DNA from 3 places in the Acidipropionibacterium virtanenii genome. Region 1 is predicted to be linked to each of the others. Evidence: riboswitches for the same ligand, from Rfam matches in the RefSeq annotation. Region 1 holds a riboswitch; each other region holds the start of a gene.

Region 1 (10,914 bases):
AGTCGTGCAGTACTGGCTGCCCGGATCCCCGTCCTGGGTGTGGTCCCTGCTGTTCATCGTGCTGCTCTTCGGCCTCAACGTGCTCTCCGCGCGGGCCTACGGCGAGGGAGAGTTCTGGTTCGCGGCCATCAAGGTCGCCGCAGTGGTGATCTTCCTGGTGGTCGGCGTCCTGATGATCGTCGGGATCCTCGGAGGCCACTCCCCGGGGCCGTCCAACTGGACTCGCGGCGAGGCCCCCTTCGTCCATGGGGCCGGCGGAGTGCTCTCGGTCTTCCTCATCGCCGGCTTCTCCTTCCAGGGCACCGAACTGATCGGCGTGGCCGCGGGGGAGTCGAAGAATCCGGAGCGGACGATTCCCCGGGCAACCCGCCAGATCTTCTGGCGGATCCTCATCTTCTACATCGGCGCGATCGCGGTGATCGGCTTCCTGCTGCCCTACACCGATCCGAACCTGCTGGCCTCCGACGTCACCGACGTGGCCATCAGCCCCTTCACCCTCGTCCTCCGCAGGGCCGGGATCGCCGCCGCGGCCGCGCTCATGAACGCGGTGATCCTCACCTCGATCCTCTCGGCCGGCAACTCCGGGCTCTACGCCTCGACCCGGATGCTCTACGCGATGGCCAAGGAGCACAAGGCACCGGGCATCTTCGCCGTCGTCAACCGGCGCGGCGTGCCGATCTACTCGCTGATCGCCACCAGCCTGGTCGGGGCCGCCTGCTTCGCCACCAGCCTGTTCGGGCAGGGAAAGGCCTACACCTGGCTGGTGAATCTCTCCAGCCTGTGCGGATTCATCGCCTGGCTCGGCATCGCGGTGAGCCACTTCCAGTTCCGTCGGGCCTTCCGTGCCCAGGGCCACGAGTTGTCCGAGCTTCCGTTCCGCGCCCGATGGTTCCCGCTCGGCCCGATCGTGGCCTTCGCGATGTGCATCGTCGTGGTGCTCGGCCAGGGCTGGGGGGCCATCAGCAGCGGCGACGTCCAGGGCGCCGTGGTGGCCTATGTCGGCATCCCGGTCTTCCTGGCGATCTGGTTCGGCCACCGTCTGGTCACCGGAGCGCCCCGCGCCGACCTGCGCACCGCCGACCTGTCGCGTCACTGATCTGTCCCCCGGAACGTCGGCGGGCCCCGGCCGGGGTGGGTTCGTGACATGCTGGAAGACATGTCTTCCCGTCCTGACTGGGCCGAACACCTCATCGCCTGGCACACCTACCCGCTCGGACAACTCGGGGCGCCGATGACCCCTCAGGGCCTCGACGCGCCGGTCGAGCACCGGTTGCCGCGTCTGGAGCACTGGCTCGGGCACATCCAGGAGCTCGGCTGCTCCGGGCTGCTTCTCGGCCCGGTCCTGGCCTCGCGCAGCCACGGCTACGACACCCTCGACCACTACAGGGTGGATCCGAGGCTGGGTGACGGCGCCGATCTCGACAGCCTCGTCTCGGCGGCCCATTCGCACGGGCTCAAGGTACTGCTGGACGGTGTGTTCAACCACGTGTCCTGGCACCACCGTCTGGTGCAGGACGCGCTGGCCGCTGGCCCGGAGACTCCACAGGGCCGGATGATCCGCTGGCGCCAGGGCGCCGACGGACCCGAGCCCGACGTCTTCGAGGGCCACGGGGACCTCGTCGCACTCAACCATGACGAGCCCGAGGTCTCCCGGATGGTGACCGACGTCATGAACCACTGGTCTGCGCGCGGGATCGACGGGTGGCGCCTGGACGCCGCCTATGCCGTGCCGCCCGCCTTCTGGTCCACGGTGCTGCCCCGGGTGCGCTCCCAGCATCCTGGCACCTGGGTCTTCGGCGAGGTGATCCATGGCGACTACCCGGGAATCGTCGCGACCTCCGGGATGGACTCCGTGACGCAGTACGAGCTGTGGAAGGCCATCTGGTCGAGCATCGCCAGCAGGAACTTCTTCGAGCTCGACCACGCCCTGGAGAGGCACGACATGTTCGGCAGCGCCTTCCCCCCGATGACCTTCATCGGCAACCACGACGTCACCCGGATCGCCTCGCAGGTGGGCGAGGACGGAGCGGTGCTGGCCCTGGCGGTGCTCATGACCGTCGGGGGCGTGCCGTCGATCTACTACGGCGACGAGTACGGCTACCGCGGCGTGAAGGAGGACCGCGTCGGCGGCGACGACCAGATCCGGCCGGTGCTGCCGGACTCGCCGCAGGGCATGGAGCTCGGGGCGCAGATGCTGCGGACCCACCGGGAACTGATCGGGCTGCGGCGACGACATCCCTGGCTCATCGACGCCCGCACCGAGAAGGAGGCGCTCAGCAATGAGCGCTACGTCTACCGGACCGGGGTGCCCGGCGTCGAACCGCTCATCGCCGAGTTCGACCTCACCGACCGTCCCTGGGCGGTCATCCGCGAGGCCGGGGACGTGATCTGGGAGTACCACTCGTGACGCGGGCACGGACCTGACCCGCTCGGGGTGGAAGGGAGCGAAGCGACCGTGGAGGGGTCGTCTCCTCCTCTGGTTAATCAGCCCCGAAGAGGTCTCTGGTGTAGACCTTGTCGGCGACGTCGGCGAGTTCGGGGGACATCCGGTTGGTGATGATCAGATCGCACTCGGTCTTGAATGACTCCAGGTCTCCGGTGACCCGCGACCGGAAGAACTCGTCGCCGTCATAGGTGGGCTCGTAGACGATCACCTCGATGCCCTTGGCCTTGATCCGTTTCATCACCCCCTGGATGGAGGAGGAGCGGTAGTTGTCGGAGCCGGCCTTCATCACCAGCCGGTACACGCCCACCCGGGTCGGGTTGCGGGCCACGATATCGGCGGCCACCCAGTCCTTGCGGACCCGGTTGGAGTCCACGATCGCCCCGATCAGGGTCTGGGGCACATCGGAGTAGTTGGCCAGCAGCTGACGGGTGTCCTTGGGCAGGCAGTAGCCGCCGTAGCCGAAGGACGGATTGTTGTAGTGGGTCCCGATCCTCGGATCCAGACACACCCCGTCGATGATCTGGCGGGTGTCCAGGCCCCGGCGGGCCGAGTAGGTGTCCAACTCGTTGAAGAAGGAGACCCGCATCGCCAGATAGGTGTTGGCGAACAGTTTGATGGCCTCGGCCTCGGTGGATCCGGTCAGCAGCACCTCCACGTCATCGTCCAGGGCCCCGGCCACCAGCAGGTCGGCGAAGGCGCGGGCGCGGGGGCCCCGGCCTCCCACCACGATGCGGGAGGGGTGGAGGTTGTCGGCCAGGGCGCGTCCCTCGCGCAGGAACTCGGGGGAGAAGACGACCTCCAGGCCGGGGTGGGCCTGGCGCACCGAGTCGGTGAATCCGACCGGCACGGTGGATTTGATGACCACCAGGGCATCGGGTGCCCAGGCGAGCACCTGGTCGATCACGGTGGTGACCGAGGAGGTGTCGAAGTAGTTCTGGTCGGGGTCGTAGTTGGTGGGGGTGGCGATCACCACGTGGTCGGCGCCGCGCATCGCCTCGGCGGGGTCGGTGACCGCCGTCAGGGCCAGGTCGTGGCCGGTCAGGTACTCCTGGATGAGGGGGTCGACCACGGTGGTGCGGTGATCGTTGACCAGCCCGACCCGCTCGGCGTCGACGTCGAGGGCCACCACCTCGTGGTCCTGGGCCAACAGCGTGGCCATCGCCATGCCGACATACCCCAGACCCACCACGGTGATCCTCATGGACAATCCCCTCTGTCGACGCCCGCCCCGGCGCGAACCCGCGCGGGGACGCCGGTCAGTCTACGGTTCGGTCTCTAGACTGGCCGCGGGGACGCGAGAAGGAGTGTCGATGGACTGCATCACCCTGGTCGCCGAGGACGGCGCCGATCTGGATGTGCTCGTCTGGGAGCCGGCGGGCGCCCCGAGGGGAATCGTCCAGATCGTGCCCGGGATGTGCGAGTACGCGGCCCGCTATGACGGGTTCGCGGGAGCGCTGGTCGAGCACGGATGGTTCGTCATCGCCGCTGAGCACCGCGGCCAGGGCCCCAGGGCGGCCGCCGAAGGGAGGCTCGGGCAGCTGCCGGACCGTGGCTACCACCAGCTGCTCGACGACATGTCGACGGCCTACGACCATGTGCGAGGCGAGCTGCCAGGTGTCCCCTGGGTGCTCGTGGGACATTCGATGGGGTCGTTCCTGGCCCGGACCATGGCCGCGCGGCGCGGTCGCGAGATGGCGGCCCTGGTGCTGCTGGGCACCGGTGGTTCACTGGGACCGGTGGGCGGGGCGGGAGCCGCGGTCGCCGACGTCGAGACGGTATTGCTGGGGGAGGACCACCCCAGTGCTCTGATGAACAGGCTGGCGTTCGGGCCCTTCAACGCCGCCTTCATGCCGGCCCGCACCGAATTCGACTGGCTCTCGCGCGACACCCGGGCCGTTGACGACTACGTCGCCGACCCGCTGTGCGGGTATGTGTGCAGCACCGGCTTCTACCGAGAGCTGCTGCGGGTGATGAGGGTCGCCAACAGCGTCGAGGTGATGCGGGCCATCCCGCCGCGTCTGCCGGTCGGCATCTTCTCAGGCGCCGCCGATCCGGTGGGAGGAGCAGGGCGAGGGGTCCGCCAGGTCGCCCGCAGGATGCGTGCCAACGGCGTCCGCAGCGTCGATCTGGTCCTCTATCCGGGTGCCCGCCACGAGATCCTCCACGAGGTGAACCGGCGTCAGGTCGAGTCCGAGATCATCGCCTGGATCGACAGCGCGGTGCAGAGCGCGGTACAGGGCGCCCGGGCCACCGATGCGGGCGCCGGTGCGAGCTGACGGGCCCGGGTCCGTGCACGGTTGTGCACTCGGATGATCATGTCGGCCCCGGCCTCACCGGCCGGAATGGCTGCCGTTAGGATGGGCTCGTTGGTGTCGGAGTTGCACCCGCAGCTCCGACCGCAAGAGGGAAGCCGGTGAGAATCCGGCGCTGCCCCGCAGCGGTGAATGGGAACGACATCACCATCGCCGCCGGTGTCACGGCCCGTCCGGGACGCCGACGGAGATCACAGCACTGGGTCCAGGCCCGGGAAGCGGTGACGTAGGACCTGCCTACCGGAGACCCCGGTGGGTGGGACGCCCATGAGTCCGAATACCTGCCGACGCGTCTTCGCACCGCCGCGTGCGATGCGGTGCCTGGGCCTCGAGGGGAGGCCTTCGGCACATATCCATCCACAGCGGAGCAGGAGTCTGCAGAGTATGACTGATCCCGAAAACCTCGAGGAATCGGCAGTGGCCGAAGCTCCCGAGGCGCTCACCCTGGCCGGTGTCTTCCCGGCCCCCACGCATGAGCAGTGGGAGAAGGAGGTGGCCAAGGTCTTCAACCGGGGGCGTCCCGAGGGCAAGCAGCTCACCTTCGAGCAGTCCCTCAAGCGCATGGAGCCGACCACCGTCGACGGCGTCCGGTTCGAGCCCATGTACACCCGGGACGACGCTCCCGAGAAGCTCGGCGCACCCGGCGTGGCCCCCTTCACCCGCGGCACCACCATCAGGACCGGTGCGGCCGACGCATGGGACGTGCGGGCCCTCCACGAGGATCCCGACACCGACGTCACCCGGAAGGCCATCGTCGCCGACCTGGAGCGCGGCGTCACCTCGATCTGGCTGCGCGTCGGAGCCGACGCGATCAGGCCCGCCGACATCGCCGGCGACCTCAAGGACGTGCTGCTGAACCTGGCCAAGGTCGAGGTCTCCAGCCGCGACGACCAGGAGGCCGCCGCCAATGCCCTCCTCGATGTCTACGCCTCCTCCGACCTGAAACCCGAGGAGCTGTCCTTCAACCTGGGCATCGACCCGATCGGGCTCGCGGCCCTGAACGGCGGCGACGCCGACCTCTCCGGTCTGGCCGGCTGGATCGAGAAGATCAGGAAGTACAAGAACGCGCGGGCCTTCGTGGCCGACGGCACGATCTATCACAACGCCGGTGCCGGGGACGTCGCCGAGCTGGCCTGGTCGATCGCCACCGCGGTCGAGTACGTGCGCGCCCTGGTCGAGCAGGGGGTCTCCGCCGAGGAGGCCTTCGACGCCATCAACTTCCGGGTCACCGCCACCCACGACCAGTTCCTCACCATCGCTCGGCTGCGCGCCCTGCGGACCGTGTGGAACCGGATCGGCGAGGTCTTCGAGGTGCCCGAGGACAGGCGCGGCGCCCGCCAGCAGGCGGTCACCAGCCGGCGCGAGCTGACCCGAGACGACCCCTACGTCAACATCCTGCGCGGCACCATCTCGACCTTCAGCGCGGCCGTCGGCGGCGCCGAGGCCATCACCACGCTGCCCTTCGACGCGGCCATCGGGCTGCCGAAGAACCAGTTCACCCGCAGGATCGCCCGCAACACCGGCATCGTGCTGGCCGAGGAGTGCAACATCGGACGGGCCAACGACCCGGCCGGCGGCTCCTTCTACGTCGAGTCGCTCACCAAGACCCTCGCCGACGCCGCCTGGAGCAAGTTCCAGGAGATCGAGGCCGCCGGTGGATTCGCGAAGGTCCTGGCCGACGGGAAGGTCGCCGAGGAGCTGGCGACCCTCAACACCGAGCGCGCCAAGCGCCTGGCGACCCGCAAGCAGCCCATCACCTCAGTCTCCGAGTTCCCGATGATCGGGGCGCGGACGCTGGAGGCCAAACCCTTCCCGCCCGCCCCCGAGCGCAAGGGACTGGCCTGGCACCGCGACTCCGAGGTCTTCGAGGGCCTCGTCGATCGCTCCGCCAAGGCCGCCGACAAGCCGAAGGTGTTCCTGGTCTGTCTGGGCACCCGGCGCGATTTCGGTGCCCGTGAAGGCTTCTCGGCTCCCATGTGGCATATCGCCGGCATCGAGACCCCCGAGGTCGAGGGCGGGTCCGTCGACGAGATCGTCGCCGCCTTCGAGGCCTCCGGGACCACGGTCGTCGACCTCTGCTCGAACAAGAAGGTCTACGCCGAGCAGGGCCTCGAGGTCGCCAGGGCTCTCAAGGAGGCCGGCGCCAAGAAGGTCTACCTGTCAGGCGCCTACAAGGAATTCGGTGATGAAGCCGCCGAGGCCGAGAAGGTCTTCGACGGTCGTGTCGCCATGGGGATGGACGTCGTCGCGACCCTCTCCGACACTCTGGACACGTTGGGAGTTGCCAAGTGAGCACCTTGCCCCGTTTCGATTCGATCAACCTGGGAGACGAGCAGGCGCCCGCCGATGCCCAGGAGCGCTTCGCCGCGCTGGCCGCCCAGGCCGGCGAGCAGGAGCCGTGGATGACCCCGGAGCAGATTCCGGTCGGTCACCTGTACAGCGAGGACGTCTACCAGGACATGGACTGGCTGGACACCTACGCGGGTATCCCGCCGTTCGTGCACGGCCCGTACGCCACCATGTACGCCTTCCGCCCCTGGACGATCCGCCAGTACGCCGGATTCTCCACGGCCAAGGAGTCGAACGCCTTCTACCGCGCCAACCTGGCCGCCGGCCAGAAGGGTCTGTCGGTGGCCTTCGACCTGCCGACCCACCGCGGCTACGACTCTGACAATCCGCGCGTCGGGGGCGACGTCGGCATGGCCGGCGTGGCCGTGGACTCCATCAAGGACATGCGCGAGCTGTTCGCGGGCATCCCGCTGGACCAGATGAGCGTGTCGATGACCATGAACGGCGCCGTGCTGCCGATCCTGGCCCTCTACGTGGTGACCGCCGAGGAGCAGGGCGTCAGGCCCGAGCAGCTCGCCGGGACGATCCAGAACGACATCCTCAAGGAGTTCATGGTTCGTAACACCTACATCTACCCGCCGCAGCCCTCGATGCGGATCATCGCCGACATCTTCGCCTACACCAGCGCGAACATGCCGAAGTGGAACTCCATCTCGATCTCCGGCTATCACATGCAGGAGGCCGGGGCCACCGCCGACATCGAGATGGCCTACACGCTGGCCGACGGCGTCGACTACATCCGCGCCGGCGAGAACGTCGGGCTGAAGGTCGACCAGTTCGCTCCGCGACTGTCCTTCTTCTGGGCCATCGGGACGAACTTCTTCATGGAGGTCGCCAAGATGCGCGCGGCCCGCATGCTGTGGGCCAAGCTGGTGCACCAGTTCGGGCCGAAGAACCCGAAGTCGATGAGCCTGCGGACGCACTCGCAGACCTCCGGCTGGTCGCTGACCGCCCAGGACGTCTACAACAACGTGGTGCGCACCTGCGTGGAGGCGATGGCCGCCACCCAGGGCCACACCCAGTCGCTGCACACCAACTCGCTGGACGAGGCCATCGCCCTGCCGACCGACTTCTCGGCCCGCATCGCCCGGTCCACCCAGCAGTTCCTGCAGCAGGAGTCGGGCACCACCCGTGTCATCGACCCGTGGAGCGGTTCGGCCTACGTCGAGAAGCTCACCCTGGAGCTGGCCCGCAAGGCATGGGCCCACATCCAGGAGGTGGAGGCCGCCGGAGGCATGGCCAAGGCCATCGAGAAGGGCATCCCCAAGATGCGCATCGAGGAGGCCGCGGCCCGTACCCAGGCCCGTCTGGACTCCGGCCGTCAGGCCCTCATCGGCGTCAACAAGTACCAGCTCGACGAGGACGAGCCCCTCGAGGTCCGCAAGGTCGACAACTCCCAGGTGCTGGCCGAGCAGAAGGCCAAGCTGGAGGCGCTGCGCGGCGAGCGCGACAACGCCGCCACCCAGAAGGCCCTGGAGAACCTCACCTGGGCCGCGGGCAACCCGGACCCGAGCGATCCCGACCGCAACCTGCTGAAGATGTGCATCGACGCCGGGCGCGCCGGAGCCACCCTCGGCGAGATGAGCGACGCGATGGAGAAGGTTTTCGGGCGCTACACCGCCCAGATCCATACAATCTCCGGTGTGTACAGCAAGGCGGCAGGATCCTCGGAGGCCACCGAGAAGGTCCAGGGGATGGTCAAGGAGTTCGAGGAGAAGGAGGGGCGTCGTCCCCGCATTCTCATCGCCAAGATGGGTCAGGACGGCCACGACCGCGGTCAGAAGGTCGTCGCGACGGCCTACGCCGACCTCGGCATGGACGTCGACGTCGGTCCGCTGTTCCAGACCCCTGAGGAGACCGCTCGGCAGGCGGTCGAGGGTGACGTCCACGTCGTCGGCGTCTCCTCGCTGGCGGCCGGCCACCTCACCCTGGTGCCCGAGCTGCGCAAGGAGCTGGAGAAGCTGGGTCGCTCCGACATCATGATCGTCGTCGGCGGCGTCATCCCGACCGGCGATTTCCAGGAGCTGCGCGATGACGGCGCCGTGGCGATCTACCCGCCCGGCACCAACATTCCGGAGGCCGCTGTCGATCTGATGACCAAGCTGCTCGAGCACGTCGAGGACTGATCCGGTCCACGGCACTCAACCGGTAGTGCAGAAGGCGGCCGGCCCCGGGGATTTCCCGGGGCCGGCCGTCGGCCGTGTCCGGGGCGATACGGTGGAGTCCCACACCCAGGAGGCATGCACAGCAATGAAGATCGACGTCCCCGAGCTCGTTGAGAACGTTCTGGCCGGAAGCCGGATGCACATCGCCCGGGCGCTGACCCTGGTGGAGTCCAGCAAGCCGGCTCACCGGGAACTGGCCCGTGATCTGCTGCGCCGGCTGGCCCCGCACACCGGCAACGCCATCCGGGTCGGGATCTCCGGGGTGCCGGGGGCCGGGAAATCGACCTTCATCAATGCGATGGGCTCCAAGCTGATCGACGAGTACCACTACAAGATCGCGGTGCTGGCGGTCGACCCGTCGTCCTCGCGCACCGGCGGTTCCATCCTGGGAGACCGCACCCGGATGGGCGATCTGGCCAACCGAGAGGAGGCCTTCGTGCGCCCCTCCCCGTCGGGCGGTCACCTGGGCGGGGTGGCCCGGGCCACCCGCGAGGCCATGATCATCATGGAGGCCGCCGGATACGGTGTCATCATCATCGAGACCGTCGGCGTGGGGCAGTCGGAGGTGGCCGTGGCGGGGATGGTCGACACCTTCCTGATGCTTTCGGTCACCGGTACCGGCGACCAGCTGCAGGGGATCAAGAAGGGCATCCTGGAGATCGCCGACGTCGTGGCGGTCAACAAGGCCGACGGGGACAATGCCGGCAACGCGCGGGTCGCCGCCCGCGACCTGTCCATCGCGATGAAGCTGGTCTCCTCGGACTCCGAGAAGCGCCGGGTGCCGGTGCTCACCTGCTCGGCCTACACCGGTACGGGGCTCGACGACGTCTGGAAGGCCGTCCTGGACCACCGCGCCTACCTGGAGAAGGACGGCTCGCTGGTGCGCCGCCGGGTCTCCCAGCAGCGAGAGTGGCTGTGGAACATGGTGGAGAACGAGGTGCTGGAGTCGCTGAAGACCGATGCTCGCGTCCAGCAGGCCGCCGAGAGGATCGAGGCGGGGCTGGGCACCGAGGCCACCAATGCGCTGGACGGCGCCTCGAAGATCCTGCAGATCTTCGCCGAGCGGGTTCCCGAACTGCCGTGGGCCCGCGGCGAGATGAAGGCTCGTAGCTGACCAGCTGGTCACCAGGGGACGTCGATCTCACCGGAGAGGTCGACGGTCTCGGTGACCTGCTGGTCACCGGAGCGCACGGTAACGACGTCGCCAGGATGCAGCTGACGGCCTCGCCTGGTCTCCTTCTCGCCGTTGACCGACACCGCCCCCTCGGCGATGAGTTCGCGGGCCATACCGCCGGTCTCGGCCAGGTTGGCGAATTTGAGGAACTGGCCCAGCCGGATCATGTCATCACGCACCACGGCCCCAGTCTCTCACCTGGCGGGGAGGGGCCGGGGCCGCGGTGCTGTGCGACGAGAGTCAGGGCCGTCTTCTCAGGCCGTACCTCGCCAGGTCGATCACCGGCCATATGACCAGTCCGACGACCAGTCCGGCGACCATCGGAGCGACCAGCGATAGATGAAAGTCGCCAAGCAACCACATCAGACCGCAGAGCAGCACCGCGTAGATCAGCCAATTGCGAATCCAGACCTTGTACCGCTTCTTCAACAAGACAGTGATACTCATGATGCCTCCGTGCAGTGAATC
Region 2 (10,914 bases), 1.1 Mb from region 1:
GGCGTCCGGCGCGGCGTCGTCGTCGAATGAGATCGACCGGGCGACATCGTCCCGCAGAGGAACCGGCAGGTTTTCCACCCCTCCCGCCTCCTGAGCCGCCCGCAGCAGTGCCAGACCGATGTTCGGCGGGATCATCCCACCACCACCCGGGGGTACTCCGGCTCCCACATGGCGTCGAGGATCTCCTGGACAGGGTCGGTGAACTCCACCGTCGCCAGCCCCTCCTCGACCGCCGTCAGCGCCACCGCCAGCCCGACCCGCGCCGAGATGGCACGTAGCCCGGAGATCGGTGGCAGCAGGGATGAGCCCGTGGCACTGGCATCGGTGGCCCGGGAGAGCTCCCGCGCCGCGGCGGCGATCATCCCCGAGGACACCCGTGAGGCCCGCGCCGCCGTCACCCCCAGCCCGATCCCCGGGAAGACCAGAGCATTGTTGGCCTGGGCGATGTGATGCGCGATGCCGTCGAACTCCACCGGGGCGAAGGGCGAACCCGTGACCACGCGCGCCCGCCCACCGGTCCAGGCCAGCAGGTCTGTCGGCACCGCCTCGGCCCGCTCGGTCGGATTCGACAGGGGCATGATCACCGGACGGTCGCAGTGATCCGCCATCGTCGTGACAATCCCCTCGTCGAAGGCTCCGGCCACGGTCGAACAGCCGATGAGCACCGTCGGTTGCACATTGCGCACCACATCGGCGAGCCCGTACTCGCCGGGAACGTCGAGCACCCAGTCCGCCAGGTCTTCATCGGCGCGTGCCCACGGGCGCTGGTAGTCGAACATCTGCCCGGATCCGTGGAGCAGGCCGTGGGAGTTGAGCGCCCAGATCCGGCCCACCGCGTCCTCGGGGCTCAACCCCTCCTGAGTCATGAACCGCATCGCCAGCCGGGCGATCCCGGTACCGGCCGAGCCGGCGCCGAAGATCACGATCCGCTGATCGGCCAGACGCTTCCGCGAGGCGCGCACGGCGGTCGCCAGAGCGGCCAGGGCCACCGCGCCGGTGCCCTGGATGTCATCATTGAACAGCCGGTGATCGTCCCCGTAGCAGGCAAGAATTCTGGTGGCATTGACCGCTCCGAAATCTTCCCAGTGGATCATGGCGTCGGGAAATACCCGAGTGACGGTCTCGATATATCTGGCCAGAAATTCATCATACTCGGCGCCTCGGGTGCGCGAATGGCGCAGACCGACATAGGAATTGTCGCTGAGCAGCGCGAGATTGTCGGTGCCGACGTCGAGCACCACCGGGAGCAGCCGGTGGGGATGCAGCCCGCCGGCAGCCGTGTACACGGCCAGTTTCCCGATCGTGATCGCCACACCCCCGACGCCCTGATCGCCCAGGCCCAGGATGGCCTCGGAATCGGTGGTGGCGATGACGTCGACCCCGTGGGGATCCTGACCCATCGCCAGCAGCGACTCCTCCATCGCGTCGGGATCGTCGATGGACAGGTAGACCCCGCGCGGACGCTGGTACCAGTGGCTGTACTGGCCGATCGCCCGCCCCACGGTCGGAGTGTCGACGACCGGCAGCATCTCGGCGAGATGGTCGGCCAGCAGCCGGTAGTAGAGCACCTCGTCGGAGTCGTGGGCGCTGTCCAGGAAGAGGTACTTCGACAGGTCGTCGGGCTGCGCCCCGTACTGCCGGTATGCCTGCCGCACCTGAGCGTCGATCCCGATGACGCCGTCCGGGATCAGGCCGTCCAGCCCGAGAGCCTCGCGCTCGGCGACCGTGAAGGCCGAACCGCGGTTGATCCTCGGATCGGCGAGCACCGCACTTCCCCGAGCCGTGATTCTCACGAATCGACCCTGTTGATCATGCCCGAACTCGAAAAGGCTGCGCTGCCCGTCCGACATCATGTTCCTCCGGCCGCAGGATTGCGTCGGCGGGCCCTGAGAACCGGGCCCTCCGACGTCGATCGATCGTCTATTTCGCGATGGAGCTCAGGGTCTCGTGGAGCTGCTCGGCGGAGGCCTGGAACTTCTCCAGCTCCGTGGCGTCCAGGGGGATCGGTACGGCGGCGCCGATGCCCTCGCCCGACACCAGCCGCGGCAGTGAGAGCGCCACGCCGTCGACTCCGTGGACACCGTGAACGATTCCCGACAGCGGCAGCACCGAGCGGGTCGCGCTGAGCAGGACCTCGGTCAGCCGGGCGCCGGTGAGCCCGATGCCGTAGTTCGTGGCCCCCTTGCCGTCGATGATCTTGTAGGCGGCCATGGCGGCCTCGCGGCCCAGATCGGCCAGCACCTCATCGGTGAAGACCCGATCGCCGTCGACCGTCCAGTCGCGGATCGGCACCCCGGAGATATTCGCCGTCGACCACACCGGGAACTCCGAGTCGCCGTGCTCGCCGACGATCGCGGCGTGGACGTGCGGGGTGGCGACGTTGGCCCACTGGGAGATGAGGTAGCGCAGCCGCGAGGTGTCCAGCAGCGTCCCCGAGGAGAACACCCGGTGCTCCGGCAGGCCGGAGACCTGCTGGGCGACGACGGCGAGGACGTCGCACGGATTGGTGACGATGATGAAGATGGCACTGGGGGACTGCTCGACGAGCTGGGGCATCAGGCTGGAGACGATTCCCGCGTTGACGCCGGCCAGGTCGAGCCGGCTCTGGCCGGGCCGCTGGCGCGCGCCGGCGGTGATGATGACGATGTCGGAACCGGCGGTGTCATTGACGTCTGCGCCGCCCATCACCTTCGAGGGGACGAACTCGGAGCCGTGGGCCAGGTCGGCGACCTCCGCCTCGACCTTGTCCTTGGCGATGTCGTAGAGGGCCACGACGTCGGCAGACCCTCGGATGAGACAGGCGTACGCCATCGAGCTGCCGACGCTGCCCGCTCCGACGATGGAGACCTTCGAGGGGCGTCTGGATGAGACTGGTGAATTCATGGTGCCTTCCTGATGAGGGATCCGCGATGGGTGCAGGTCGGTCTGGTGGGACCCTCGCTGTGGCCCAGTATGGCCGACGGATCGATCGCGCGGGACCGTTGACACGAGAGATCGGTCGGGGGCTCGGTGCTGGGCGTCCTACCGGCCCTCCGAGGCCCCCGATGACGAATCCGTTCACGATCGTCGCAGACCGCACCGGGGCTGCCGGTTGATGTTTGACTGGTGGACGACACAGATGGGAGTTGCGATGTTCAGCAAGATTCTCGTGGCGAACCGGGGTGAGATCGCCGTCCGCGCCTTCCGAGCCGCAACAGAACTCGGGATCCGGACCGTCGCGGTCTTCACCCACGAGGACCGCTTCGCAGAGTTCAGGCTCAAGGCCGACGAGTCCTACCAGATCGGCGAGCCGGGCCACCCGGTGCGCGCCTACCTCGACGTCGACGGCATCATCGAGGCCGCCAGGCAGGCCGAGGCCGACGCCATCTACCCCGGCTACGGCTTCCTGTCGGAGAACCCCGACCTCGCCGAGGCCTGCGCGGCGGCCGGCATCACCTTCATCGGGCCTCCCCAGCGGGTCCTCGAGCTCACCGGCGACAAGGCGCGGGCCATCGCAGCCGCCCGCGAGGCCGGCCTTCCCACCCTCCACGACTCCGAGCCGAGCGACGACGTCGACACCCTCGTCGAGGCCGCCCAGCAGATCGGCTTCCCGCTCTTCGTCAAGGCCGTCAACGGCGGCGGCGGGCGCGGCATGCGGCAGGTCGACGACCCCGCCAGGCTGCGGGCCGCCATCATCGAGGCCCAGCGCGAGGCCGAGTCCGCCTTCGGCGACAACCGGATGTACATCGAACAGGCCGTCGTCGACCCGCGCCACATCGAGGTGCAGGTGCTCGCCGACGGCCAGGGCGGCTCCATCCACCTCTACGAGCGCGACTGCTCCCTGCAGCGCCGCCACCAGAAGGTGCTCGAACTGGCGCCGGCGCCGAATCTGGATCCGGAGCTGCGGGACCGGATCTGCGCCGATGCGCTGAGATTCATCCGTCACATCGACTACGTCAACGCCGGCACCGTGGAGTTCCTGCTGTCGCAGAACGGCGACTACGTCTTCATCGAGATGAACCCCCGCATCCAGGTGGAGCACACCGTCACCGAGGAGATCACCGGCGTCGACCTGGTCTCAGCCCAGATGCGCATCGCCGCGGGTGAGTCCCTCGAACAGATCGGCCTGTCCCAGGAGGGGATCTCCATCCGGGGCGCCGCACTCCAGTGCCGCATCACCACCGAGGACCCGGCCAACGGATTCCGCCCCGACACCGGCACCCTGTCGGTGTACCGCACCCCAGGAGGCGTCGGCGTCCGGCTGGACGGCGGCGTCGTGTTCGGCGGCGCGACCGTCGGCGCCAACTTCGACTCCCTGCTGGTCAAGATGACCTGCCGCGGACGCGACCTCGCACAGGCCGCGGCCAGGGCGTTCAGGGCCCTCAACGAGTTCCGGATCCGCGGCGTCTCCACCAACATCCCCTTCCTGGAGGCGGTGATCGCCGATCCCGAGTTCCTCGCCGGGCACACCAGCACCGGCTTCATCGACGCCCGCCCCGAACTGCTGCGCGCCCAGATCCCCGTCGACCGCGCCACCAAGCTGCTCACCTACCTGGCGGAGGTGAGCGTCAACCGGCCCAACGGTCCCGGCCCAGTCGACTGGATCCACCCTCGGGCCAAGCTCCCGGTGCTTCCCGACGAGGTGCGCAAGGCCGCCCCGCCGGCCGGATCGCGCTCCCACCTGCTCGACGTCGGCCCGGCCCGGTGGGCCGCCGACCTGCGCTCCCAGCAGGCCGTCGGCGTCACCGACACCACCTTCCGCGACGCCCACCAGTCCCTGCTGGCCACCCGGATCCGCACCCGCGACCTGCTCCACGCGGCCCCCGTCGTCGCCCGCACCCTGCCCCAGCTGCTCAGCGTGGAGGCCTGGGGAGGGGCCACCTACGACGTCGCGCTGCGGTTCCTCAAGGAGGACCCCTGGGACCGCCTGGACGCCCTCCATGCCGCGATGCCGAACCTGCCGATCCAGATGCTGCTGCGCGGGCGCAACACCGTCGGCTACACGCCGTATCCCCTCGAGGTGACCCACGCCTTCGTGGCCGAGGCCGCCAGATCCGGGGTTGACGTCTTCCGGATCTTCGACTCGCTCAACAACATCGACCAGATCCGCCCGGCCATCGAGGCCGTGCTGGAGACCGACCACGCCGTCGCCGAGGCGACGATGTGCTACACGGGCAACATGACCAGCCCCGACGAGACGCTCTACACCCTGGACTACTACCTGCGTCTGGCCGAGCAGCTCGTCGAATCCGGAGCTCACGTCATCGGGCTGAAGGACATGGCCGGACTGCTGCGCGCCCCGGCCGCCGCCAAACTGGTGACCGCGCTGCGGTCGCACTTCGACGTGCCGGTGCATCTGCACACTCACGACTCGGCCGGCGGCCAGCTCGGCACCCTGCTGGCGGCGATCGGCGCCGGGGTCGACGCCGTCGACGTCGCCGCGGCGTCGATGGCCGGTACCTCCTCGCAGGTCTCCATGTCCGCCCTGGTGGCGGCTCTGGAGGGCACCGAGCGGGACACCGGGCTGAGCCTGGACGCCGTCACCGACCTGGAGCCCTACTGGGCGGGCGTCCGCCAGCTCTACGCGCCCTTCGAGTCGGGGCTTCCCGGGCCGACCGGGCGGATCTACCGCACCGAGATCCCCGGCGGCCAACTGTCGAACCTGCGTCAGCAGGCCAACTCGCTGGGGCTCGGTCATCGCTTCGAGGAGGTCGAGGAGATGTACGCCGCGGCCAACAGGATCCTCGGCAACATCGTCAAGGTGACGCCCTCCTCCAAGGTGGTCGGCGACCTGGCCCTGGCGCTGGTGGGGCGCGACGCCGACCCGGCCGACTTCGAGGCCCATCCCGAGCACTACGACATCCCCGACTCGGTGATCGGCTTCCTCAACGGCGATCTCGGCACGCCCCCCGGCGGCTGGCCCGAGCCCTTCCGGAGCAAGGCGCTGGAGGGGCGTCGCACCAGGCCGGTGGTCGTCGACCTGTCAGAGGAGGACTCGGCCGACCTGGCCGCGCGTCCCCGATCTGCCCTCAACCGGCTCCTGTTCCCCGGGCCGACCCGGGAGTACCTGCAGGCCGTGGAGGACTACTCCGAGCTGTCGGTGGTGCCCACCCGCGAGTTCCTGCACGGCATCCGGCAGGGCGACGAGGTGGAGGTGGCCCTGGAGAAGGGTCACTCCCTGGAGTTGGGCATCTCGGCCATCGGCGACGCCGACGACCACGGCATGAGACAGGTGCTCTGCTCGGTCAACGGGCAGCCGCGCACCCTGTCGGTGCGCGACACCTCGGTCGACTCCGCGGTGCCCACCGCCGAGAAGGCCGACAGGAGCATTCCCGGCCAGGTGCCCGCCCCCTTCGCCGGCGTCATCACCCCGGTGGTGGAGGTGGGCGCGGAGGTGACCGCCGGACAGCAGGTGGCCACCATCGAGGCCATGAAGATGGAGGCCGCGGTCACCACGCCTGTCGCCGGCGCCGTCAAGCGCTGGGCCGTCGGCGTGGCGCAGTCGGTCGAGGGAGGAGACCTGCTTGCGGTGATCGAGTGAGGTCCGACATTGCGAACGCGTGCCGGGCGAGGGGCCCGGCGCGCGTCTCGGGGTGGAGCAGGCACTCCCAACACGCCGTCCCTCAGCCCTGGTGAGCGTCAGGACGGTGTCTTGGGAGTGGAATCTCCTGCAACGTGCGGACCAGCCCATGGCCGGGGGTGGCTCCCGTTCCCGGGTGTAACTTGTGGGCCACGATCGTTGATGAGAGGAATGTCACATGCCTGTGAGGACCACCCACGTCGGCTCCCTGCCGCGCACTCCCGAGCTGCTCGAGGCGAACGCCCGCCGGCAGGAGATGGGTGAGGAGGTGTTCCGGACGGTCCTCCAGTCGTCGGTCGACGAGGTGGTGCGCCGCCAGCACGAGATCGGCCTGAGCGTGATCAACGACGGCGAGTACGGCCACGCCATGACCGAGTCGGTGGACTACGGCGCCTGGTGGTTCTACTCCTTCTCCCGCTTCGGCGGACTGGAGCTCACCACCGACACCCGCTTCGAGATGGCCCCGCCCGCATCCGGGGGCACGGTGAAGCTGGCGCCGTTCGCGCAGCGCCGCGACTGGGTGCGCTTCGCCGACGCCTACTCCGACCCCGATTCCGGCATCCACACCGCCCGGCAGTCCGAGACCGCCTTCCCCACCATCACCGGCCCGCTCACCTACATCGGCCAGGACGCCGTGGCCGCCGACGTCGACGGCCTGCTGAGGGCCCTGGAAGCCAACGGCCTGTCGGCCTCCGACGGCTTCGTGGCGGCGCTGTCCCCGGGCTCGGCGGCCCGCATCTCCAACGCCTACTACGCCGACGACACCGAGGTGGTCCAAGCCTGCGCGGCCGCCCTCCACGAGGAGTACAAGGCGATCACCGACGCCGGGCTCACCGTCCAGATCGATGACCCGTCGATCGCCGAGTCCTGGGATCAGATCAACCCGGCGCCGGTCCTCGAGGACTACCGCGACTACATCCAGATCCGCATCGACGCTCTCAACCAGGCGCTGGAGGGGATTCCCGCCGAGCAGGTGCGCTTCCATGTGTGCTGGGGCTCCTGGCACGGCCCGCACACCACCGACATCCCGCTGTCCGACATCGTCGACAAGGTGCTCCAGGTGCATGCCAGCGGGTACTCCTTCGAGGCCGCCAACGCCCGCCACGAGCACGAGTGGACGGTCTGGGAGGACGTGGATCTGCCCGACGACAAGGTGCTCATCCCCGGCGTGGTGGGCCACTCCACCAATGTCGTCGAGCATCCGGAACTGGTGGCGCAGCGGATCCGGCGCTTCACCGACGCCGTGGGCCCCGACCGGGTGATCGCCTCCACCGACTGCGGCCTGGGAGGGCGGGTCTACCCGTCCATCGCCTGGGCGAAGCTGGAGTCCCTGGCGGCCGGAGCCGCGCTGGTCTGATTCAGTGGCGGGAGCCGCCCTCGTCTGCGGCTCGCGCTGGTCTGAGATCTGGGGTCGGCCGCCAAGTTGTGTAGGAAATGTGGGAACAGATGACCCCATTTCCTACACAACCTCAGGGGCCGGCCGTCCACGAGCGAGGCCGATCCCCATCTGGACGCGCTGACCATATCTGTCCAGTCCAAGATCTTGTTCGGTGCGGACCAGAGAACGGTGGAAGGTCGTGGTCGGCTCCTCCTCAGCGAATCCCAGCGCGCGGTAGAACGGCGCATTCCAAGGGACGTCGGCGTATGTGCGCAGAGTGAGCCTTTGATGGCCGCGTTCGTGGGCCGTGTTCATCGCAGCTGCGAGGAGCATCCGGCCGTATCCGCGGCGTCCGTACTCGGGCAGGACGGCCACCTGCTCCAGATGGGCCAGACCGTCGGCCTCGATGACGTGGACGAAACCCACCAGATGACCGGTTGCAGCCTGGGCGACGAGGAGGAATCCCGGCATCGCAGCGCGGGTGGCGCCTGGCTGCGCGGGCTCCCACCGGTCGGGCTCCAGGAACCCGATGAGGAGGGCGTCGGCCAGATTCTCGATCGTTTCGATCTGATCGAGTTCGTCGGCGCGGACGGGGCGGATGGTGATGGCCATCTGCCGATCGTAGGGCCGGGCCGGTGCTTCTTCTGGCTCTTCGCCTGCTTCTCTGCAGTGATGGGGAGGGGGAGGCCCTGTATTGTCACGGTGCCGAGAGCTATGGTCCGGAGAAGGGTTCAGTGACGCATATTTTCCATCACAGAACCTTTCCACCCGTTGATGACGTATTTCAGAGATGGAGCCGGGACGGGCGGGCCGGGTGGCCCGGTCAGCCTTCGGCGCGGTCCAGATACTGGACCAGGGCGTCCGGCAGGTCTTCGGACTCGGTTTCAACCAGCAGGGCCCCTTCCCAGGGATCTCTCCCCAGTGGCGTGTCGCCCTGCCGTCCACCTCACCGCTGCGCGTCAGTCCCGGAGTCTCACCGGATTCCCTTGGCGCCGGACGTCACAGATAATACCCAGCTCCCCGAGAGAGTGCGGCTCTCGTAGCGGGATGCCAGATGATGGTGGGCTCCGCCTGGCACCCTTTGGGGAAAGTGCCAAAGTTGCGCAACTCCCAAAGGAGTCAATATTGACCCCAAACGATGCACTTGAAGCGATCGCCGACGGTGCGACTGCCGATGAGCTCGAGCATCAGCAGCTCGACTTCAAGACGCAGGGCCGTTCACGCCCCTGACACAGCCGATGACCTCGCGGAGGCCGCCGCATGTTTTGCCAACGCTTCGGGAGGAACCATCATCGTCGGCGTAGCCGACAAGGTGCGCGGTACCGAGGCCTTCCTGGGAACCGATCTGGAACCGGGCTTCGTTCGGCGACGTGTCTTTGAAAGGACCCAGCCGAACCTCGACGTCATGGTGAGGGAGTTCAACTACGCAGGCAAGCGATTGCTCTTGATCACTGTCCAGGAGGGACTCGACGTCTACGTTGCCAATGGAAAAGCTCCGAGGCGACGCTTCGAGGCGTCCTGCCTACCGCGCAGTGGTATCGATCTGATGAGGCTCAGCGACGAACGCCGCGGGACCGATTGGAGCGCGGCGCCGAGCGGACGAGGAGTCAACGACATTGATTCCACGGCACTGCTGCATCTCAGGTCCCTGCTCAGTCGATCGCGGAACGCCCTGATGGAGGGTGTCGATGCGTCAACCGTTGATCTGTTGAGCATGCTGAATCTTTCCGACTCGCATGGAACTCTGACGAGCGCAGGTGAGCTACTACTGTGCCAACCTTTGGCGAACGCCAAGAACGATGTGCTTGTGTATCAGTTCAGGGAGACTCCCGGAGGAGATGTGAGGTCCGGGCGCCGCTGGCAGGCCCCGCTCCTGACTGCCGCCATCGAAGTACTCACGATGATCGAAGCTCGCATTGGAACAATTCCGATCAACTTATCGAACGGGCAGCAGATTCAGATCGAAGACTATCCGATAATCGCTGTTCGGGAGGCGCTCGCCAACGCATTGATCCATGGGGATCTCCGCGAGCGCAGACCGGTAACAGTGGAGCACTCATCGCAAAGCCTTGTCATCACCTCTCCGGCGCCTCTGGTCAGTGGTATCACGCCGGACAACATCCTTACTCATCCGCCGAGGCCGAGGTTTCCGTCGTTGGCGTCAGCCATGCGGGCAATGGGCCTCGCCGAGCAGTATGGACTCGGCGTTGACAGGATGTTCAAGGAGATGATTCGCAGCGGACGGGCGGTTCCAGTGCTCTCCGTGTCCGAGGGGGATCTTCGTGAAACGACTGTCAGATTTTCCGGAGGGCCTCCCAACTCGAGGATTGTGAAGTTCGTGGCGTCCCTTCCTAGTGTTGAGCAGGAAGACACCGACGCGCTTCTCATCGTCTCAACGCTCGTGAGCCGCCGCGTCCTCAATGCCGCGCAGCTGGCTCCTGTTGTGCAGCGCGATCCGGATGAGGCGCAGGCTGCGCTCCTATGGCTGTCCCAAGGGGCGGCACGAATCATCGAGCCGACGCCCCGCAGCTCCAAGCGTCGCCACCCCGATTATCGGCTGACTGCAGGAGCCGTGTCTTCGCTTGGCCCGGTTCTTGCATATCAGCCAAAACCGAAAAGTGACATAGAACGTAAAATTGTTGCTCACGTCAGGGATTATGATTCTATAAATAATGATGCAGTAAAACGAGTGTTCAACGTCGATGTGTACGCAGCACGAGATATATTGAAAGATCTCGTAAGTCGGGATATTTTGGCCAGGACGTCTGAGCAGAGCAGAGGGACAGCGGTCAAGTACGGCGCAGGTAAAAAGTTTCCCGCAAGAAGCCGAAAGCGGAATAAATCGACGATGAGACCTGAAGAAGGTCCAAGCCTATTCGACATGGGCTCCGACGTGGAATAGTCTGCAGTTTCAATGCTGTGGCATCCGCCCGAACACCACCCGGTCGTCGAGCCACTGCCAGATCTGGGCGGTCTC
Region 3 (7,069 bases), 1.1 Mb from region 1:
CGATGTGATGGTCGAGGAGTTCCCTCCGGAGCTCAGTAGGACGATCCATTCCGGATCCCGCTTGAGAATGTCCTCCATATTGACGTCGAACACTCTCTTCTCCGTGCTCTGGTAGACGTTCTCCAGGCCGTTCGCGTCGAAGGCCGCCTGGGCCATGCTCGAGCGTCCGTAGGCGGAGACCTGACCGCCGTCGGTCGCGACCCAGAAGGCCGCGGCCGTGGCCCCCTTCCCGGCGGCACGGGTCTTGACGTCGGCGGCCTGCTTGTCGAGCGCGGCATTGAGCGTCCTCGCCCTGGCCTGGATGCCGAACATGGTGCCGACCTTGGTGACCTCCTTGGTCACCAGGTCGTAGGAGGCGTGATCGGTGGGAGCCTCGTCGTCGCAGTAGGCGTCCGGCGAGTAGAGCTTGACCCCGGCCTTGCGCAGGGCGGCGCGATCGACGCCGCCGTCGTAGCCGACCACCAGGTCCACGTGGGCGTCCAGGATGGTCTCGGTGGAGACCGTCGCGCCACCGGTGGCACCCGTGACGCTCTTGAGCTGGGGCAGTGCCCGCAGCTTGGTCGCGGTGTTGATGTCGTAGCCCTCCAGATCGAGATTTCCGGCGCGGGCGGTCACCTTGTCCAGAACGTCGAGCATCGACAGCACGGAGGCATCCGTGTCGTTGAGAATCATCACCTTCCTGGGTGCTTCTGTGAAGGTGAGCTTCTCGGAGCAGCTCATCACGGTCGCGGGGAATCCCGACCCCGAACCGGAGGACGACGGGGAGGGGTCGGAGGCCACCGATGAACCGGCACACCCCGACAGCAGGAGCACTCCCGCGGTGAGGAGTGCCAGCCCTCTGGCGGGAATGAATGTGGATGCCATGTGAGTTCCTCTCAGTATGTGTTTCGTGGACATATGAGTACCGGTTGAACGATCTTCGCAGCGAGAAGTTGGAATATGAGGAGGCGGGATATCTGGACGCCGAGAAATAACCGTGGCCGGCGATGTCACGAGGCGACGCCGCCGGATATCGGGTCGAAGAACAGCCGGGTCCGCCCGGCGTAGTCGATGCGGTGGACGTCGACCCCGTACACCCTTGAGATGAGGCCGGGATCGAGCACCTCACGGCTCGAGCCGGAGGCCACCAGACGGCCACGATCCAGGAGGATGAGCTCCTGGCAGGAGCGGGCGGCCAGGTTGAGGTCGTGCAGAACGACGATGGTGGTCGCCGGCACCTGGTCGACGAGGCTGAGCAGGTCGAACTGGTGGCTGATGTCCAGGTGGTTCGTCGGTTCGTCGAGGATGAGATGGTCGGCGTCCTGCACGATGGCCCGGGCGATCAGCGCCCGCTGGCGCTCGCCCCCCGACAGCCGGGTGACGAGCCGGTCGGCCAGGTCGGTCATGTCCACCTTCGCCAGGGCGGCGTCGACCAGATCCCGGTCGGTGCGGTCCCCGTAGCCGGCCAGCGACCGGTGGGAGAGCCGCCCCAGGCCGACGGCGTCGCGCACCGTCAGCGGCAGGGCGTCGTCGTGCTCCTGGGAGACGACGGCCACCGAGCGGGCGATGGCCCGCCGCGACATCGAGGTGATGTCGGCACCGTCGACGAGCACCTTGCCGCCGGCCGCGCTCAGCGCCCGGTACATCGTCTGCACCAGCGTCGACTTGCCGGCCCCATTGGGGCCCACGACCCCGACGGTGCGGCCGTCGCAGGCGGTCAGGTCGACATGGTCCAGGACGACGCGGTCGCCGCGGCGCACGATGAGGGAACGGGCTTCGATCATGGTCTTCTCCTGTCGGTCGTGGTCATCGGGCCGGGTTCATCCGGCTGACCAGGGCCAGCAGGAAGGGAGCCCCGAGCAGCCCGGTGATCACCCCGATGGGCAGCTCGGAGGGGCTGAAGACGGTGCGCGAGAAGGTGTCCGCCCACACCAGGAAGACCGCTCCGGCAAGCCCCGACGCGACGACCAGCAGGCGGTGGCCGTAACCGGTGAAGGAGCGCATCAGGTGGGGGATGATGAGGCCGACGAAGCCGATCCCGCCGGCCAGGGCCACGATGATGCCGACCGCCGCCGAGACCGGGATGAGGATCACCAGGCGGATGGCGGCCGGGTTGATGCCCACCGACAGGGAGGTGCGGTCGCCGCTGGCCAGGGCATCGAGCCAGGGGGCGCACAACCACAGCATCGTCATGAGGGCGATGGCCACGCAGAGGATCCAGATGGACTGGCCCCAGCTCACCTTCGCCAGCGAGCCGAGCATCCAGAACATCACCGACCGCGCCGTCTCGGGGGAGTCCGAGGAGAAGATGATGAGGTTGGTGAGGGCCTGGAAGATGAAGCCGACCGCCAGCCCGGCCAGCACCAGGGTCAGCGCCGAGCCGTGCCGGCGTCCCCCGACGCCCAGCACCATGAAGGTCGCCGTCAGGGCGCCGAGAAAGGCCATGCCCGCGACTCCGAGGGTGCTGGAGACGCCGACCACGATGATCGCGGTGGCCGCCCCGGTCGAGGCGCCGGCGCTGACGCCCAGCACGTAGGGCTCGGCCAAGGGGTTGCGGACGACGGCCTGCAGGGCCACCCCGGAGACCCCGAGGACGGCCCCCACGCCGATCCCGGCGAGGATCCGGGGCATCCGGTTCTGCCAGACGATGGCGTCGGTGATGGCGTCCCAGGTGATGGCCGGGCGCAGGCCCAGGTGATCGGCCAGGACCCCGAGCACCTGGTCCATGGGCACCGATGCGGCCCCGAACGCGATGCTGACCACGGGCGTGGCGATCAGCAGGACGATGAGCAGGGCCAGCCGGAGGCGCCTGCTGCGGGCCCTAGACACGACGACGGGTGACGGATGTGCAACAACGGACATGGGCGATCCTTGGTCAGGCCGATTCGCGCGGCCGCGGACGGGTGCCTGGAAGGTCTTCGGACTCGGTTTCACCCAGCCGGGCACCCTTCCCGGGGATCGCTCCCCAGTGGTGCGTTGCCCGCTGTCCACCTCACCGCTGCGCGTCAGCTCCGGAGTCTCACCGGATTCCCTGTCGCCAGGCATCACAGACGTTAGCAGACGTTCGCTGTGAGCGGACGCCGGGGTCGGGCGTGCGGGTGTGGCCATCGGGCGGTTTGTGGTGTGCATTTCCCGACTTACTATATGAGAACGGTTCTCAAAAGGGGAATCGGGGGTGGGACCACCGGTCTCGTCCCAGAATCGGATCTCGTGCCGTGCGCACGTAGAGAGGAGATGCCCGATGGCGAAGAAGAGCGCGGAACTGAGGCCGATCGTCAAGCTGAGGTCGACCGCGGGGACCGGATACACCTACGTGACCCGCAAGAACCGCCGCAACACCCCGGATCGACTGACGATGCGGAAGTTCGACCCCGTGGCCGGTCGTCGCGTGGAGTTCAGGGAAACCCGCTGAGGCGGTTGGCCGTCGAGCCCCGTACCGGGAAGTCCGGCGTGCTCATCTGGGCGACGAGCACCCGTGCCACCGACGGCGCCAGAGCGACCTGGCCCCGGGCGGCGGCTCTCACTCCGGCGATCAGCTCAGAGGCCGGGGCGGCCTTGAGGAGATACCCGGTCGCCCCGGACTCGACTGCCGAGAGGATCTCCTCGTCGCTCTCATAGGTTGTCAGCACGACGACCTTGATCTCCGGATGTTCAGCGTGAATCCGGGCGGTCGCATCCACCCCGTTCATCACGGGCATGCGCAGGTCCATGAGCACGACATCGGGCACTAGCCGCTCCAGCAGCGCGATGGCCTCGGCCCCGTTCGCCGCCTGACCCACCACCTCGAGGTCGACGGCGGAGGCGAGGATCGCGACGATCCCCTCTCGGACGATGGGGTGGTCGTCGACGACCAGCACCCGAGTCGAAGTCGTGCTCATGATGGTTCTTCCTGCGTAGCGGGTGCCTCCCGTAGGCGGATATGGACCTGTGTTCCCCATGCTCCCGTGGTGATACTGAGGCCGCCGTCGGCCAGGGCGAGCCGACTGGCCATCCCCGACAGTCCGTAACCGCGGGCCGTCGCGGACTCCACATCGTGGGGGAAGCCGACGCCGTCGTCGGTGACGACGAGGATGATGCCGTCAGCGGCACTCAGCTCGACGCGGACGCTGGACGCCCGGGCGTGCTTGCGGACGTTGGCCAACGACTCATCACAACTCCTCTCACTCCCGGGTGTTGCACTGAACCCCTGAACCTGCCGCCGAAACCGGGCGTTGAGCGGGAAACTCGTCCGGTCGTCGTGCCGATCACGCGCCCATGATGAGGCTTCAGGCCCGCGTCCGAGCCGCCCTCATCCCGTTGAGGATCACCAGCACCTCGGCCCCCTCGTGGATCAGCACCACCTGGGCCAGTCCGAGGACGCCGGTGACGGCCAGTGGCAGCAGTGCGGCGATGATGAGGATCGCCAGTACCAGGTTCTGATTCATGATCCGCCTGGCTCGGCGGGCGTGGGCGAATGCCCTGGGCAGGAGCCTCAGGTCCTGGCCGGTGAAGGCGATGTCGGCCGACTCGATCGCCGCGTCGGAGCCCCCGATACCCATCGCGATTCCCACATCGGCGGCTGCCAGGGCGGGGGCGTCGTTGATTCCGTCGCCGATCATGGCGGTCGGGGCGGCCGAGCACAGTTCGGTCACCGCCTCGGACTTCTCCTCGGGGCGCAGACCTGCGCGCACGTCCGAGATCCCGGCCTGGCCGGCCAGCACCCGTGCCGCACGGGGATTGTCCCCGGTGAGCATGGTGACGCCGATGCCGGCGGTCTTCAGCGCGGAGACGGCCTCGGCGGCCCCGGTCCGCAGCTCATCGCGCACGCCGATGGCGCCGACCGCCGAGGAGTCCCGCCACACGACCACCGACGTGATGCCCTTGGACTCCATGAGGGCGATGTCGACTGCCAGCCCGCCGGCGTCGTGCCATCGTGGGCTGCCCACCATGACGGTGGCCTTCTCGATCTGTCCGGAGACGCCGCAGCCGGGGGTCTCGACGACTCCTCGCGCGGTCACGGGCCTGGTGTGCGCGTCCGCGGTCCGGGTGATCGCGGCGGCCAGCGGATGGCTGCTGGTGCGCTCCAGTGCCCCGGCCCAGGCCAGGACCTGGTCGGTCGAGAACCCGTCGGCGGTGACGACGTCGACCACCTCGGGACGGTTGTGGGTCAGCGTCCCGGTCTTGTCGAGTGCGACATGTCTGATCCCGCCGAAGCGTTCGAAGGCCGCCCCTGAGGTGATGACGACGCCGAACCGGCTGGCGGCCCCGATGGCCGAGACGACGGTCACCGGCACCGCGATCGCCAGCGCGCAGGGTGAGGCCGCCACCAGCACCACCAGGGAGCGGGTGATCCACACACCGGAGTCGCCGAAGATCGATCCGAGGGCGCCGACCACCACCGCCAGGATGAGCACCCCGGGGACAAGGGGTTTCGCGATCCGGTCGGCCAGGCGGGCGCAACGCCCCTTGTCGGCCTGAGCCTGCTCCACCAGGGAGACGATCGTGGTCAACGAGTTGTCGGTGCCCGGCGCGGTGGCGCGCACCTCGATGACCCCGGAGGCGTTGACGGCGCCCGCGGGGGCGTCGTCGCCCGGGCCGACAGCGACGGGGATGGACTCCCCGGTGATCGCCGAGACATCCAGGCTGGTGCGTCCGGTGGCAATGACGCCGTCGGTGGCAATCCGGTCGCCGGCCCGCACCACGAGGATGTCGCCGGGCTGAAGGTCCTCGACCGGAATCTCCACCGGTCCGTCGCGGCGTTGGACGAGCGCCGTCTCGGGGACCAGGCGCATCAGGGAGCTGAGACCGGAGCGGGCACGGTCCATGGCCCTGTCCTCGAGGGCCTCGGAGATCGAGTACAGGAAGGCCAGAGCGGCGGCCTCCTCCACCTGTCCGAGCAGGACTGCACCGACGGCACTGATCGTCATGAGCAGCCCGATGCCGAGCTTCCGGCGGGTGATCAGGGCCTTCAGGGCTCCCGGGACGAAGGTGGATGCTCCCGCGATGAGGCCGGCCCAGAAGGCGACGAGCGCCGGGGTCCGGGCTCCGGTGAGCTGACAGACCAGCCCGATGAGGAAGAGCGCCGTTGAGGCGAGTGACAGGAGGACCTCCCGATCACGCCACCAGGGGCCCTCATCCTCGCCGGCGTCGTGCTCGTCCGAGGCGCCGGGGGAGGGGATCGTCATGCGCCGAACCGTACCCGGACGCGTGGTGGGCTCTGAAGCCGGTCCCGCTGCCGGGCTCCCGGGCCGCCAGCGAAGGTGTGTAGGAAGGTGGTTCGTCTGATCGCCAACTTCCTACACGCCTTAGACGACCAACGTGCGCGCAGGCCCGTCAGCCGACCAGCTCCCGCGGCTGATCGTTGAGCGATCCGACGAAGGAGGCGATCCGGCGCATCCCCTCGACGATCGTGGCTTCGCCGGTGGCGTAGGACAGCCGCACGTGGCCCTCCCCGAGGCTCCCGAAGGCCACTCCCGGAGCGACCGCCACCCGCTGCTCGGCGAGAAGGCGCATCGCGAACTCGTGGGAGCTCAGCCCGGTGGCCTCGATGTTCATGAAGATGTAGAAGGCGCCCTCGGGGGTGCGGCAGCTCAGTCCGTCGATGCCGTCGATGAGGCCGACCATGAGATCACGGCGGGCGACGTAGCTGGCGCGCATGACGTCGATGCCGGACTGGTCGCCGTCCAGGGCCACGGTCGCGGCAACCTGGGCGTTGACGCAGCTGAGCATGAGCTCCTGCATGGCGGGCATGTACCGGATGACCCCGGCGGGTCCCAGGATGTAGCCGATCCGCCAGCCCGTCATGGCGTAGGTCTTCGACACCGAGTCCACGCGGAAGGTGCGCTCCCGCATGCCGGGAAGCCGGGCGATGTTGAAGAACTCCTCGCCGCCGTAGATCAGGTGCTTGTACGCCTCGTCGAAGAGCACGTACAGATCGTTGTCGATGGCGACCCGGGCGATCATCTCAAGGGTGGCCCGCGAGGACGCCGTCGAAGCGGTCGGATTGGCCGGTGAGTTGATGAGGATCACCTTGGAGCGGTCGGTGATCGCGGCGGAGCTGATGGGCTTCATCGGCGTCTCCTCACTGATCTATGCAGACGCAGTCTGCCTT

What was found. A riboswitch is a leader RNA that binds a small molecule or an ion and turns the genes downstream of it on or off. The one in region 1 is predicted to bind cobalamin.
Region 2: linked by a shared signal. The riboswitch ahead of JS278_RS00195 (GNAT family N-acetyltransferase) and the one ahead of mutA (methylmalonyl-CoA mutase small subunit) in region 1 are both predicted to bind cobalamin.
Region 3: linked by a shared signal. The riboswitch ahead of JS278_RS00225 (FecCD family ABC transporter permease) and the one ahead of mutA (methylmalonyl-CoA mutase small subunit) in region 1 are both predicted to bind cobalamin.

What each region holds. Positions count from the first base shown of each region.
Region 1 covers NZ_CP025198.1:2,395,104-2,406,017, reverse strand. The annotation lists gene JS278_RS11085 (amino acid permease) at 1-1,096, shown strand, start outside; gene JS278_RS11080 (alpha-amylase family protein) at 1,157-2,407, shown strand; gene JS278_RS11075 (nucleotide sugar dehydrogenase) at 2,481-3,611, opposite strand; gene JS278_RS11070 (alpha/beta fold hydrolase) at 3,757-4,722, shown strand; cobalamin riboswitch at 4,797-5,061, shown strand; gene mutA (methylmalonyl-CoA mutase small subunit) at 5,143-7,050, shown strand; gene scpA (methylmalonyl-CoA mutase) at 7,047-9,233, shown strand; gene meaB (methylmalonyl Co-A mutase-associated GTPase MeaB) at 9,358-10,386, shown strand; gene JS278_RS11050 (RNA-binding S4 domain-containing protein) at 10,395-10,613, opposite strand; gene JS278_RS11045 (hypothetical protein) at 10,687-10,893, opposite strand.
Region 2 covers NZ_CP025198.1:37,637-48,550, forward strand. The annotation lists gene JS278_RS00175 (NAD-dependent malic enzyme) at 132-1,850, opposite strand; gene JS278_RS00180 (L-lactate dehydrogenase) at 1,921-2,883, opposite strand; gene JS278_RS00185 (pyruvate carboxylase) at 3,131-6,520, shown strand; gene JS278_RS00190 (cobalamin-independent methionine synthase II family protein) at 6,738-7,916, shown strand; gene JS278_RS00195 (GNAT family N-acetyltransferase) at 8,019-8,549, opposite strand; cobalamin riboswitch at 8,784-8,949, opposite strand; gene JS278_RS00200 (RNA-binding domain-containing protein) at 9,112-10,839, shown strand; gene JS278_RS00205 (class I SAM-dependent methyltransferase) at 10,849-10,914, opposite strand, start outside.
Region 3 covers NZ_CP025198.1:50,308-57,376, forward strand. The annotation lists gene JS278_RS00215 (ABC transporter substrate-binding protein) at 1-864, opposite strand, end outside; gene JS278_RS00220 (ABC transporter ATP-binding protein) at 990-1,763, opposite strand; gene JS278_RS00225 (FecCD family ABC transporter permease) at 1,786-2,841, opposite strand; cobalamin riboswitch at 2,872-3,036, opposite strand; gene rpmG (50S ribosomal protein L33) at 3,221-3,391, shown strand; gene JS278_RS00235 (response regulator) at 3,375-3,857, opposite strand; gene JS278_RS00240 (sensor histidine kinase) at 3,854-4,120, opposite strand; gene JS278_RS00245 (heavy metal translocating P-type ATPase) at 4,245-6,143, opposite strand; gene JS278_RS00250 (aminotransferase class I/II-fold pyridoxal phosphate-dependent enzyme) at 6,292-7,029, opposite strand.